2 regions of the Peribacillus sp. NPDC094092 genome follow, and region 1 is predicted to be linked to the other one. Evidence: a T-box and tRNA genes for the amino acid it is inferred to sense, from the RefSeq annotation. Region 1 holds a T-box; the other holds one or more tRNA genes.
The links. The T-box of region 1 lies ahead of serS (serine--tRNA ligase). A T-box ahead of a tRNA ligase gene usually reads a tRNA of that ligase, here a tRNA-Ser.
Positions count from the first base shown of each region.

Region 2: it encodes a tRNA-Ser, which carries the amino acid that the T-box ahead of serS (serine--tRNA ligase) is inferred to sense. The anticodon was not compared.

Region 1 covers NZ_JBNNUC010000016.1:453-5,734, forward strand. The annotation lists gene ACQKNS_RS27155 (YaaC family protein) at 1-653, opposite strand, end outside; gene guaB (inosine 5'-monophosphate dehydrogenase) at 765-2,228, shown strand; gene ACQKNS_RS27165 (D-alanyl-D-alanine carboxypeptidase family protein) at 2,402-3,721, shown strand; T-box leader at 3,791-4,015, shown strand; gene serS (serine--tRNA ligase) at 4,079-5,282, shown strand, end outside.
Region 2 covers NZ_JBNNUC010000014.1:55-8,475, reverse strand. The annotation lists gene ACQKNS_RS26950 (STAS domain-containing protein) at 1-356, shown strand, start outside; gene ACQKNS_RS26945 (anti-sigma regulatory factor) at 360-761, shown strand; gene ACQKNS_RS26940 (PP2C family protein-serine/threonine phosphatase) at 771-1,781, shown strand; gene ACQKNS_RS26935 (anti-sigma factor antagonist) at 1,841-2,173, shown strand; gene rsbW (anti-sigma B factor RsbW) at 2,170-2,643, shown strand; gene sigB (RNA polymerase sigma factor SigB) at 2,621-3,409, shown strand; gene ACQKNS_RS26920 (PP2C family serine/threonine-protein phosphatase) at 3,406-4,017, shown strand; gene ACQKNS_RS26915 (Tex family protein) at 4,110-6,293, shown strand; gene cmpA (cortex morphogenetic protein CmpA) at 6,361-6,480, opposite strand; gene ACQKNS_RS26905 (SprT family protein) at 6,564-7,028, shown strand; tRNA gene ACQKNS_RS26900 (tRNA-Asn) at 7,176-7,250, shown strand; tRNA gene ACQKNS_RS26895 (tRNA-Ser) at 7,258-7,348, shown strand; tRNA gene ACQKNS_RS26890 (tRNA-Glu) at 7,366-7,437, shown strand; tRNA gene ACQKNS_RS26885 (tRNA-Asp) at 7,456-7,531, shown strand; tRNA gene ACQKNS_RS26880 (tRNA-Gln) at 7,610-7,684, shown strand; tRNA gene ACQKNS_RS26875 (tRNA-Lys) at 7,694-7,769, shown strand; tRNA gene ACQKNS_RS26870 (tRNA-Leu) at 7,779-7,860, shown strand; tRNA gene ACQKNS_RS26865 (tRNA-Leu) at 7,920-8,005, shown strand; tRNA gene ACQKNS_RS26860 (tRNA-Arg) at 8,023-8,099, shown strand; tRNA gene ACQKNS_RS26855 (tRNA-Pro) at 8,107-8,183, shown strand; tRNA gene ACQKNS_RS26850 (tRNA-Gly) at 8,213-8,286, shown strand; partial or broken rRNA gene ACQKNS_RS26845 (16S ribosomal RNA) at 8,382-8,421, shown strand, end outside.

The DNA of each region.
Region 1 (5,282 bases):
AATGTCCCAGGCGCTTCTGATATACTGTAAACTTGATTCGTTTTAGCCTTCAAAAATTCTTCCATTCGACTGCTGGACATTTGATATCTATCCAATGTCGCTGGGGGTAATTGAAAACCATTCGAAGAGGGTAGCATGGCGACGAAATTTTTCTTGGAAATGGACCATGTAAAGTTTTGCATATCCGGGATTTCCTTTATCAGCGTTCCCATGGAAAATTTTTCACCCTCCAGATGCTTGATATGAAATAACTTCTCGGCAATGCAGGTGAAAAGCCCGTTCTTTTGCGTTTTAACTTCGTCCTTTAAAAATTCATATTGTTGTTTTTTCTTTTTTCTCGTAGTAACCCCATGGGCAAGCATCGAAGTTGATTCCGGATAGTTGGGATCGATCGTGAGCAGACATGCCTTTAACAATTGGGCAAATCCATAAAATGTAAGGATTGGTTGTATGGAAAGTGGTGCAATGGCAGCTTGATTATAATAAGTTTTTGCATGTTCGAGATGGTAAATAAATGGATAACAATTATCGTAACTTTTTATTTCAGCTTCTGCTATTTTTTCATGCGTGTAACATTTTTGTAAAAAAAGTTGTGAGGAAGATGCGGAAAAAAAAGGTGTATATTTATCGAAATTATCATTGTTTTCAGGCATTGCAGCTATCCTCCGAATTAATAGAATAATCAAACATTTATTTCTCTTCTTGACAGTAGTATGTCCTATTGATAACCTACAAATAATATTTTTAAGCAGGAGGGGAAAATTATGTGGGAAAATAAATTTGCAAAAGAAGGTTTAACCTTTGATGATGTCCTATTAATTCCAGCGAAATCAGAGGTTTTGCCGAAAGATGTTAACCTTCAAGTCAGCTTAGCTGAAAACTTAAAGCTCAACCTTCCTATCATCAGTGCAGGAATGGATACCGTGACAGAAGCTGAGATGGCAATTGCCATGGCTCGTCAAGGCGGATTAGGTATCATTCATAAAAATATGTCTATTGAAGCACAAGCTGAACTGGTGGATAAAGTAAAACGTTCAGAAAGCGGTGTTATTACCGATCCATTTTTCTTAACGCCGGATCACCAGGTATTTGATGCTGAGCATTTAATGGGTAAATATCGCATTTCGGGTGTTCCTGTAGTCAACAATATAGAGGACCAAAAACTTGTGGGTATCATCACAAACCGTGATTTGCGATTTATTTCCGATTTTTCCTTGAAGATTTCCAGTGTCATGACTGTAGAGAATCTGGTCACAGCGCCAGTGGGAACTAACTTGGAACAAGCAGAGAAGATTCTTCAAAAGTACAAAATTGAAAAGCTTCCCCTTGTAGACGATAATGGAGTCCTTAAAGGGCTTATTACGATCAAGGATATCGAGAAAGTCATTGAGTTCCCGAATTCGGCGAAAGATAAGCAAGGAAGATTACTTGCAGGTGCTGCAGTCGGAGTGACTAAAGATACAATGAAGCGTGTGGAAATGCTAGTTAAGTCCCATGTAGATGCAATTGTACTCGATACTGCACACGGTCATTCAGAAGGCGTCCTTGAAATGGTGAAGGAAATCCGCGGGACATATCCTGAATTGACGATCATTGCCGGTAATGTGGCAACTGCAGAAGGGACGAAAGCATTGATTGAAGCGGGTGCTGATGTAGTCAAAGTGGGAATCGGACCAGGGTCAATCTGTACGACAAGGGTTGTAGCTGGTGTAGGCGTTCCACAAATCACGGCAGTCTACGATTGTGCGACAGAAGCAAGAAAACATGGTAAAACGATCATCGCTGATGGCGGAATTAAATACTCTGGTGATATCGTTAAAGCCTTGGCGGCAGGCGGACATGCAGTAATGCTTGGCAGTATGCTTGCAGGTGTAACTGAAAGCCCAGGAGAAACGGAAATTTTCCAAGGTCGCCGTTTCAAAGTGTATCGGGGGATGGGTTCTGTTGCTGCAATGGAAAAGGGATCTAAAGATCGTTACTTCCAAGAAGATAACAAGAAATTCGTACCGGAAGGCATCGAAGGGCGCCTTCCATACAAAGGACCTCTTTCAGATACCATTTTCCAACTGATTGGCGGCATTCGTTCAGGTATGGGATATTGCGGTACAGCTACATTGGAAGAATTGAGAGAAAACTCCCAATTTGTCAAAATGACCGGTGCCGGGTTAAGGGAAAGCCATCCACATGATGTCCAAATTACCAAAGAAGCACCGAACTACTCAATGTAATGAATTTAACATATAATCGTCATTAAAATTTATTGTTAAAATAGACAGAGTCTGCGATTACTCTGTCTATTTTTTTTATTTTTTCTGTGATAAACTAGACAAGGTGTCAAGGGTATTACATAAAGTTTCTTCTTTGTTATAGAGATTAGCTTAAAAGTTGGAGGTATTGGAAATTGAAAAAAATCAGCAAGATGACCCTCATTTTCACTTTTGTTTTAGTTCTTGTTATGTCGCAATTTGCCTATCAACCGGGGGAAGCTGTTGCTGAATCTGATAATTTAGGTTTAAAAGCAGAAGCAGCCATCATCATTGATGGTGAAACAGGACAAATCGTGTATGAAAAAAATGCCGATAAAGTGTTAGGGATTGCATCCATGTCTAAAATGATGACCGAGTACATCATTATGGAGTCAATTGAAAATGGGAAAATCAGTTGGGATCAAAAAGTTAAAATAAATAAATACGTACATGACCTTTCAAAAGCACCTAATTTATCGAATGTTGGGTTAACAGAAGGTGAAGATTATACAGTTAAGGAACTATATCAAGCTATGGCCGTCTATTCCGGAAATGCGGCAACAGTAGCTTTAGCACAGTTGGTTTCCGGAAGTGAAAAGAGCTTCGTTAAGTTAATGAACGAAAAAGCAAAGGAATTAGGCTTGAAACACCATAAATTCGTTAATGCCAGCGGTTTGAATAACTCCGATTTATTAGGGCAATATCCTTCCGGTAATGAAGATAGTGAAAATATCATGACAGCAAAAGATACTGCCCTTCTTGCTTATCGTTTAATAAACGATTATCCGGAAGTGCTGGAAATCGCCAGCATTCCTAAATTGAAGTTCCGCGATGGAAAAGAATATCCGAACTTCAACTGGATGTTGCCAGGTCTGATATTTGAATATAAAGGCGTAGATGGACTGAAAACGGGCTCTACCGACTTTGCCGGTTATGGACATACAGGGACGGTTATCCGGGACGGTCAGCGCTATATCACGGTGGTTATGAAGTCCACTAATAAAAACGAACGTTTTGCAGATAGCACTAAGCTTATGAACTATGCTTATGCAACCTTTAAAAAGGAAAAAGTCCTTCCAGCCAATTATCAGGTGAAAGGGAAAGAAACGCTTTCAGTAGTAAAAGGCAAGGAAAAAAACGTTAAGATTCAATCTGAAAAGGCAATCGAGCTACTTGTTGAAAATGGTGAGAAAGATAACTATAAAACAGATTTAGTGATCGATAAAAACAAATTGAATGATGATGGCAAGCTTACTGCACCAATCAAAAAAGGTGAAAAGCTAGGTTATATCACAGTCACTCCTAAAAAAGGAGAAGATTACGGATACATTAACGGCGACCCGGTCAAGGTTAACGTCGTAGCTGCTGAATCTGTTGAAAAGGCAAACTGGTTCGTATTATCAATGCGAGCGGTTGGCGGATTCTTTGGTGATGTATGGAGCAGTGTAGCTTCTACTGTAAAAGGCTGGTTTTAAGTTTCGCGTATAAAACGGTTGCGTAATGTATAAAATTATAGTACATTATGGAAAACAATCTGATTATATTAGAAAGCGATGACAGGAAATAGTAACGAGTACTTCTTTCTATAGAGAGCCGATGGCTGGTGGAAATCGGTGTGAGAGTTTTGTGAATCCCTCCTGGAGCAGAGTATGGAAAACCTTTTGGGCCAGTAAATACTTTCGGTTAAAAGCCGTTATCGAGATAAGTGGTAGGCCTTTTTCATAGGCCTTCAACTAGGGTGGCAACGCGGGTTAACTCTCGTCCCTTCTTCAGGGGACGGGAGTTTTTTGCGTTCTTTGATAAATCATCAAATTATTAAGGAGGAACTGAAAATGTTGGATTTGAAATATGTAAGAAATAATTTTGAAGAAGTGAAGCGTGTATTGCAATTTAGAGGAGAAGATTTGACCGATTTAGGTAAATTCGAGGAACTGGATGTAAAGCGTCGGACTTTGATTGCTGATACGGAAAAGTTGAAAAGCCAAAGAAATGAAGTTTCACAGCAAGTGGCTGTATTGAAACGGGAAAAAAAGGATGCAGATCAGTTAATTGCCCAAATGCGTGAAGTTGGTGATCGTATCAAAGGGTTCGATGATGAACTTCGTGAAGTGGAAGCACAGTTAGAAACATTACTTCTTTCCATTCCGAATATTCCGCATGAAAGTGTGCCTGTTGGTGAGACGGAAGACGATAATGTCGAAATCCGTAAATGGGGAGAGTTACCGGAATTCAAGTTTGAACCGAAACCACACTGGGATGTAGCTGGAGATCTAGGTATCCTGGATTTTGAACGGGCAGCAAAAGTGACCGGAAGCCGATTTGTATTTTATAGGGGCCTTGGTGCTCGATTAGAGCGTGCTTTAATTAGCTTTATGCTGGACCTTCATGTTGAAGAACACGGGTATGAAGAGATGCTGCCGCCATATATGGTGAACCGTGCAAGCATGACCGGCACAGGTCAATTGCCAAAATTCGAAGAGGATGCTTTCCGTATCGAAAGTGATGATTATTTCTTGATTCCTACAGCTGAAGTCCCCGTGACAAACTTCCATCGTGATGAAATCATGAGTACGGATGATCTGCCGATAAGCTATGCGGCATACAGTGCTTCATTCCGTTCAGAGGCAGGATCTGCTGGTCGTGATACCCGCGGATTAATTCGTCAGCACCAGTTCAATAAAGTTGAACTAGTGAAGTTCGTGAAGCCGGAAGATTCTTATGCAGAATTGGAAAATCTCACAGGCCATGCCGAAAAGGTCCTTCAATTGCTAGGCCTTCCATACCGAGTCCTGAGCATGTGTACGGGAGATCTTGGATTCACTGCTGCGAAAAAGTATGATATCGAGGTCTGGATCCCGAGTTATGGAACGTACCGAGAAATTTCTTCTTGCAGTAACTTTGAAGCATTCCAGGCTAGACGGGCCAATATCCGCTTCAGACGTGATGCAAAAGGCAAACCGGAACACGTCCATACTCTAAATGGATCAGGTCTGGCAATCGGCCGGACAGTCGCTGCCCTATTGGAGAATTATCAGC
Region 2 (8,421 bases), on a different contig from region 1:
TGAGGATTCCGATATTAAAGCTTTATGACTGCTTGTTAGTCTCTATACAGTGGGAATTGGATGATGTGACAGCCCTTCAATTTCAAGAGGATTTACTGCATAAGATTCATGAAACAAGCGCGAATGGCGTTGTTATAGATATTACCTCGATAGACTTTATTGATTCTTTTATCGCAAAGGTATTAGGCGATGTCTTTAGCATGTCTAAGCTTATGGGGGCCAAAGTTGTAATTACGGGAATCCAGCCTGCTGTTGCCATAACATTAATTGAACTGGGAATTAGTCTCGAAGATGTTCTGACAGCATTAGATTTAGAGAAAGGCCTGGAGAAATTACAACAGGAATTGGGGGATTAAAGAATGGAGTTCCAATCCTGCGTGAAAATCATAAATGAATGGGACATCGTAGCTGCAAGGCAGCTCGGAAGAAATGTCGCTAAAGAGTTGGGTTTCGGTACTGTAGACCAGGCCAGGATCACGACGGCCATTAGCGAATTGGCCCGAAACATATACCTATATGCTGGACAAGGCAGTGTTAGCATAGAAAAGCTAAATATAAATGGGAAGTCAGGATTGAAAATCATTGCAGAGGACCAAGGGCCGGGAATTGAGGATATCCGCAGAGTCATGGAAGATGGATATACCACCTCGGGAGGACTGGGCGCAGGACTTCCTGGAGCCAAACGTTTAATGGATGACTTTGATATCGAATCGATACCAGGTGAAGGGACTAAGATTATCGCTACGAAATGGCTCCGTTAGGGGGGGACTATGGATATTAGGGAGAACATGGAGAAAAAGTATCATGAGGCGCTTTCTACTTATCTTAAAGACCAAAATGAGCAGGCACTCTACCAAGGGCAAAAGATTAGTCGCCTACATATCAAATACAATATATCTCCAGAAGAAATCATCAGTATGCATAAAAATAACTTGATGGAACTCTACCCGGAATTACCGGGTAATGTATTGGATTCTTTCGATTTTCTGCTAGAAGTCATGATGGGCTACGGCATTGCATACCGTGAACATCAAAGCCTTAGACATCAGCAGCAGGAACTGAAAACGGAAATCGAGATAGCGGCAAACGTTCAACATACTCTTTTGGAAACGAAGATTCCTGATATCAAAGCTCTTGAAATTGGAGCGATCAGTGTTCCGGCAAGGCAGATGAATGGGGATTACTATCACTTCGTCCAAGATGAAAATGAGCGGATAGGGGTAGGGATAGCCGATGTCATTGGTAAAGGGATCCCTGCTGCATTGTGCATGTCTATGATCAAATATGCGATGGACAGTCTTCCGGAGCATCGTCATGAACCGAATAGTGTGCTTGAGAGTTTGAACCGTGTTGTGGAGCATAATGTGGATCCAAGCATGTTCATTACCATGTTCTATGGCTTATATGATCCGCATGACAGGCAGTTTTCCTATGCCTCAGCCGGACATGAACCTGGTTTTTACTATGACGCGGCAACGGGCACTTTTAGCGATTTGGATGCAAAGGGTTTGTTGCTTGGAGTCGATAAAAAAACAAGGTATCGCCAATATGAAAAAACGGTGAAACCTGGAGACATGATCATTTTATTATCTGACGGAGTAACGGAGTGCCGAACGAATGATGGGTTCATAGAAAGGGAAACACTTATTGGCTACATTAAAAAGAATATGCATTTGCAAGCCCAGGAAATGGTGAATAATATATACAAACAATTGGAGAAAATGCAGAACTTCCAACTGAGGGATGATTTTACATTAATAATTTTAAAATCAAATGTTTAGTATCTTTTCTGCTGGGTATAGATATAGGAATGAAGAGGATTTGAAGAGGTGGGTCATTGATGAATATAACGGTAGATGTTAATGAATTAAATTCTGATTTTATTGTAAAACTGAAAGGTGAAATCGATGCATATACGGCACCGAAATTAAGAGAATCACTATTTCCGATTTCGGAGCAGGAAAATGTTTCGATTACTATTGATTTAACTGAAGTTTCTTATATGGATAGTACGGGGCTTGGGGTGTTTGTCGGTGCTTTCAAAAGCGTAAGGGCACATAATGGCGAATTCACTTTAGTCGGCTTATCAGAAAGGCTACGACGTTTATTTGATATAACAGGTCTTGCAGATATCATTGATATTAAAAGTGGTACAGAGGGTGGGTTAGAATGAGTCAAGTATATGATTACATCGAAATGAAAATACCTGCAAAACCAGAGTTCATCGGTGTCATTCGTTTAACGCTTTCTGGGATAGGAAGCCGGATGGGATTTGCATATGATGAAATTGAAGATTTGAAAATCGCTACCAGTGAGGCTTGTACAAATGCGGTGCAGCATGCATATAAAGATTCTGAAAAAGGTGAAGTGAAAGTAAGTTTCGGCCTTTATCCTGACCGGTTGGAGGTCATGGTTTCTGATAGTGGCAAGAGCTGTAATTTCGAAGAGGTTCGTCAAGGAATCGGTCCATACAAAAATGGACAAAAAGTCGAACTTTTGAGAGAAGGAGGCTTGGGTCTTTACCTTATTGAAACTCTGATGGATGATGTGAAAATTCATCAGCATGATGGGGTTACTGTATTTATGACTAAGTTTTTAGAAGGAGAGCAGGTGGAGATGGATGCAAAAACAGTCTCAACCTAACCAGGCACAAAAAGAACAGGTAAATGAATGGATTAGAGCTTACCAGCAGAATCAAGATGAGGAAGCACAGAGCAATCTAGTCATCCATTATAAAAGTTTGGTTGAAACAATCTCCCGTAAGTATGCGAAAGGGAAATCATTTCAGGAGGATATCTCCCAAGTCGGCATGATTGGTCTGTTAGGTGCCATTCGGCGATATGATGAATCTTTCGGGAAGAGCTTTGAGGCATTTGCTGTCCCTACCATAATCGGTGAAATCAAAAGGTTCCTGCGTGACAAAACATGGAGTGTCCATGTGCCGAGGAGAATTAAGGAACTTGGTCCGAAAATCAGGGTGACCGTCGAGGAATTAACTACAACCCTTCATCGTTCACCTAGAATAGATGAAATAGCCGATAGTATAGGTGTGACTGAAGAAGAAGTTTTAGAGGCGATGGAAATGGGAAAAAGCTATCAAGCTTTATCCGTGGATCATTCTATTGAGGCGGATTCTGATGGCGGTACTGTCACATTGCTTGATATATTCGGGAATGTCGATGAAGGTTTTGAAAAGGTCAATCAGAGACTTGTACTTGAAAAGGTGCTGCATGTGCTGAGTGACCGTGAAAAGATGATCATTCAACATACTTATTTAGAGAATTTAAGCCAGAAAGAAGCAGGCGATAAACTTGGGATTTCCCAAATGCATGTGTCAAGGCTCCAGCGCCGTGCGATCAAGAAACTTCAAGAAGCCATTAATGCAGAAAACTCGGAGTTAATTCAGTGATCAAAGATATTCTGAGGGGAGAAAAAATAGAAGTCATCGTCTCTCAATCGTCTAAAAACGGGATGGTTTATTGTGGTGATGATTACTTTTTTCTTCATACGAAAGAATACTTTGTCTGTGTACTGGCAGATGGTCTGGGCAGCGGGAAAAATGCTTACGATTCCTCCCATGCAGTCATCGAGGAAGTTAAACGCAATCATGAGTTGGATGTCGAATCACTAATGGCAGTGTGCAATCAAGCTTTGGTCGATAAGCGGGGAGCAGCCGTATCCATTTTGAAGATTTTTTATGACAAGAATGAATTTGTATACAGTTCAGTTGGTAACATCCGCTTTTTCCTGTATAATCCAAGTGACGATAAACTCGTTTATCCTTTACCTGTTACAGGGTATTTATCAGGAAGGAAACAAAAATACAGGACGCAGAGATACAAATATGAACCGAACGCAAAATTCATTCTTCATTCCGATGGTTTAGAACTTAAGGGAGCTAAATCTTTTTTGAAAAGGCTGGTCCCTATTGATAGGAACGCCCAATGTATATTAAAAAGCAGTCCATTAACTGCAGATGATACAACTTTCATTTTAGGAAGCTTACTTTCGCCGTAATTCGGAAGTAAGCTTTTTTGTATGGAATTCGCAACTTCATCACTCATTTGCTAGACTATATATATCAGATCAAAACGTTGGAGGTAAACATAATGATCGTTGTAGAAGATACATTAAAAGAATTGATTAAACAAATATCCAATGAGCTAACTTTGAAAAATCATCAAGTCCAAAACGTCATACAGATGCTTCAAGAGGGTAATACTGTCCCCTTTATTGCGCGGTATAGAAAAGAAATGACGGGTTCACTTGATGAAGTGCAGATTCGTTCCATTATGGAAAGATGGAACTATCTAGAAAACCTTGGCCAGAGGAAAGCGGAAGTTACGCGCTCGATTGCCGAACAGGGAAAATTGACGGAAGAATTAACAAGACAAATCAAAAAAGCGTCAAAATTGCAGGAAGTCGAGGATTTATACAGGCCATTCAAACAAAAAAGGAGAACGAAAGCGACAGTCGCTAAAGAAAAGGGTCTTGAACCATTGGCTAATTGGCTTTTGGAATGTCATATGCATGCTCGGGTCAGTGAAAAAGCTGCGGAATTCATATCGGCAGAAAAAGAAGTTTCATCTATCGAAGAGGCTATTACGGGAGCGCAGGATATCATAGCTGAACATATTTCCGATGATGCAGAATTAAGGAAGTGGATAAGGGCTGAAATTTTCAAAGCTGGAAAAGTGGTTTCAACTGTGAAGAATGAAGAGAAGGACGAGAAAAAAATCTTCGAGATGTACTATGAATATGAGGAGCCGGTTCAAAGAATCGTACCACATCGCGTGCTGGCACTGAATAGAGGGGAAAAGGAAGAGGTCTTACGAATCTCCATCCATCCTCGTACTGAAATCATCATTGGACATCTTGAACGGAAAATCATTAAAAATAACAAATCCGAAGCCCAAGTTGTTCTTAAATCTGCGATTGAGGATGGACTCAAACGTTTGATCATGCCTTCTGTAGAACGGGAAATCAGAAAAGAACTGACGGAAAAAGCTGAGGATCAAGCTATCCATATTTTCTCTGAAAACCTCCGGAACCTGCTCTTGCAGCCTCCGCTTAAAGGGAAAGTGGTCCTAGCCTTAGATCCGGCATACCGGACCGGGTGTAAGTTAGCTGTCATCGATGAAACCGGAAAGGTACTCGATATCAGTGTAATCTATCCGCATCCTCCTGCTGCGAAGCTTAATGCTGCCCGTGAAAAAACGATCGAAATACTTCAGCGGTTCTCGGTTGAGATCGTGGCAATCGGCAATGGAACGGCATCGCGTGAATCAGAGCAATTCATCGCAGATATTATAAAAGAAGTGAAAGGGAATATTTCATATATCATCGTTAATGAAGCGGGAGCCAGCGTGTATTCAGCCTCGGATATAGCCCGTGAAGAGTTTCCGGATCTTCAAGTGGAACAGAGAAGCGCAGTCTCGATAGGCAGAAGGCTTCAAGATCCCCTTGCCGAACTTGTTAAGATTGACCCCCAATCGGTGGGGGTAGGGCAGTATCAACATGATGTGTCCCAGAAAAAGTTAACGGAATCCCTCACCTTTGTAGTGGAAACAGCTGTTAACCAAGTGGGAGTGAATGTCAATACCGCTTCATCGTCACTATTGCAATATGTAGCTGGTTTATCAAAATCGGTTGCTCAAAATATTGTGAAGAAAAGGGAAGAGGAAGGGAAGTTTTCAAGCAGGAAGGAATTAAAGAAAATTCCCCGGCTTGGTGCCAAAACGTATGAACAATGTATAGGGTTCTTACGTATCATTAATGGAGATGAACCTTTGGATCAAACCGCGATACACCCAGAGAACTATAGTGCCGTGAATAAATTATTGAAGAAAATGGGATTTGCATCTGAAGATTTAGGCAGTGATGCACTAAAAGAAGAGTTAGGTAAACTAAACCCGGCTGATTTGGTCGATGAATTGGAAATTGGGGAAATTACGATTAAAGATATCATAGATGATTTGATGAAACCGGGAAGAGATCCTCGCGATGAATTATCAAAACCACTGCTTAAGCAGGATGTTCTAAAAATGGAGGATCTGCAAACTGGGATGGAATTACAAGGTACTGTGAGGAATGTTGTGGATTTCGGTGCGTTTGTGGACATCGGTGTCAAACAGGATGGACTTGTGCATATTTCTAAACTGAGCAACCGGTTTGTAAAACACCCATTGGATGTAGTTGCTGTTGGGGATGTTGTGACGGTTTGGGTCGAACTGGTTGACCCCAAAAAGCAAAGGGTATCTTTAACGATGCTAGAGCCAAAGGATCAAAACTAGCCTATGGTAAGCTCCTTCTATATTAGAAGGGGTTTTTTTTGAAGCGATGTATTTATATTAGTTGAATCTATACCCTGAGGCTTTCTTTCTTTTGATAAAAAAACCAACATTGATTCAACATCTTCACTTGATAATAATCCTTTTCATAAAAGGCTTTGCGGATTTGATTCTGGAACCAATTAGGCATAGCTTTTCCTCCCTTAGTTTCCTATTGTATTATTAGTCTATGTTATAATGGGTTGTCATGTTACCAAAGAAAGGGAGGGGGAAATGGATAATCGGCAATTGCAAAGACTAGTAGAAGAAATTTCGATGAAAGACTTTAAAAAGGCCTTTAAACACAAAGCCAGTTTTAATCCGCGCCTCCGAACAACAGGGGGACGATACTTGCTCCGCTCACACAATATAGAAATCAATAAGAAGTATCTTGATGAACGCGGTGTGGAAGAAATGATTGGAATCATTAAGCATGAATTGTGTCATTATCATTTGCACATCGAGAAGAAAGGGTACCAGCATCGTGATGCGGACTTTAAGCATTTACTCAAAAAAGTGGGGGCACCAAGATTTTGCGAGCCGCTGCCATCTAACCAATTAAAGAAAAAGATGAATACTATTCAATATAAATGTAAAGACTGTCATCAGGTATATTTAAGAAAAAAACGAATCGACACTACCCGTTTCGTGTGCGGTAAATGTCGTGGATCATTGATTTACCAAGGGTTTAAGGAGTGAATTACAAAAATATAAAAAAACGCAAAAGAACTCTTGACTTTAAGTTGTAACCTCTTTATAATCATAAGAGTCGACAAGATAACAACTTGTCTTAACGACAAACACTAAGGTCCTTGAGCGTGAAAAAAGGAACCCAATTTTCATTATTCCGCAGTAGCTCAGTGGTAGAGCATTCGGCTGTTAACCGAACGGTCGTAGGTTCGAGTCCTACCTGCGGAGCCATTTTTTTGGGGAAGTACTCAAGAGGCTGAAGAGGCGCCCCTGCTAAGGGTGTAGGTCGCGTAAGCGGCGCGAGGGTTCAAATCCCTCCTTCTCCGCCAGTTACACATTTTATCAAGGCCCATTGGTCAAGCGGTTAAGACACCGCCCTTTCACGGCGGTAACACGGGTTCGAATCCCGTATGGGTCACTTTCTTATCATAATGCTGGTCCCGTGGTGTAGCGGTTAACATGCCTGCCTGTCACGCAGGAGATCGCGGGTTCGATTCCCGTCGGGACCGCCATTTTTTTTAAAAAACACTTGCTAAAATAATATTATCGTGATATAATATTATCCTGGCTGTTAATTAGTAATTTTTTATTGGGCTATAGCCAAGCGGTAAGGCAACGGATTTTGATTCCGTCATGCGAAGGTTCGATCCCTTCTAGCCCAGCCATTTTATTCAGAGCCATTAGCTCAGTTGGTAGAGCATCTGACTTTTAATCAGAGGGTCGAAGGTTCGAATCCTTCATGGCTCACCATTTATTTTCGCGGGTGTGGCGGAATTGGCAGACGCACCAGACTTAGGATCTGGCGCCGCAAGGCGTGGGGGTTCAAGTCCCTTCACCCGCACTTATATTTTTCTTCTTGACATCAAGTTGAAAAGGTGTTAGACTTACAAAGTCGCTTTCGCGGTCGTGGCGGAATGGCAGACGCGCTAGGTTGAGGGCCTAGTGGGGGAAACCCCGTGGAGGTTCGACTCCTCTCGGCCGCACCAATAACATCATAGAAATCGCGCCCGTAGCTCAATTGGATAGAGCATCTGACTACGAATCAGAAGGTTGTAGGTTCGACTCCCGCCGGGCGCACCATATTTTACGGGAAGTAGCTCAGCTTGGTAGAGCACTTGGTTTGGGACCAAGGGGTCGCAGGTTCGAATCCTGTCTTCCCGACCATTCTTTCTGGAAATAATTCAAAATTAAATGCGGGTGTAGTTTAGTGGTAAAACCTCAGCCTTCCAAGCTGATGATGAGAGTTCGATTCTCTTCACCCGCTCCATTATTGCTCTTTGAAAACTGAACAAAACAAAGCGCCAACGTTAAATTTTAAGTGAGCACACACTATCAAAAAAGCGAATGAGCAAGTCAAACACTTCTTCGGAGAGTTTGATCCTGGCTCAGGACGAACGCTGGC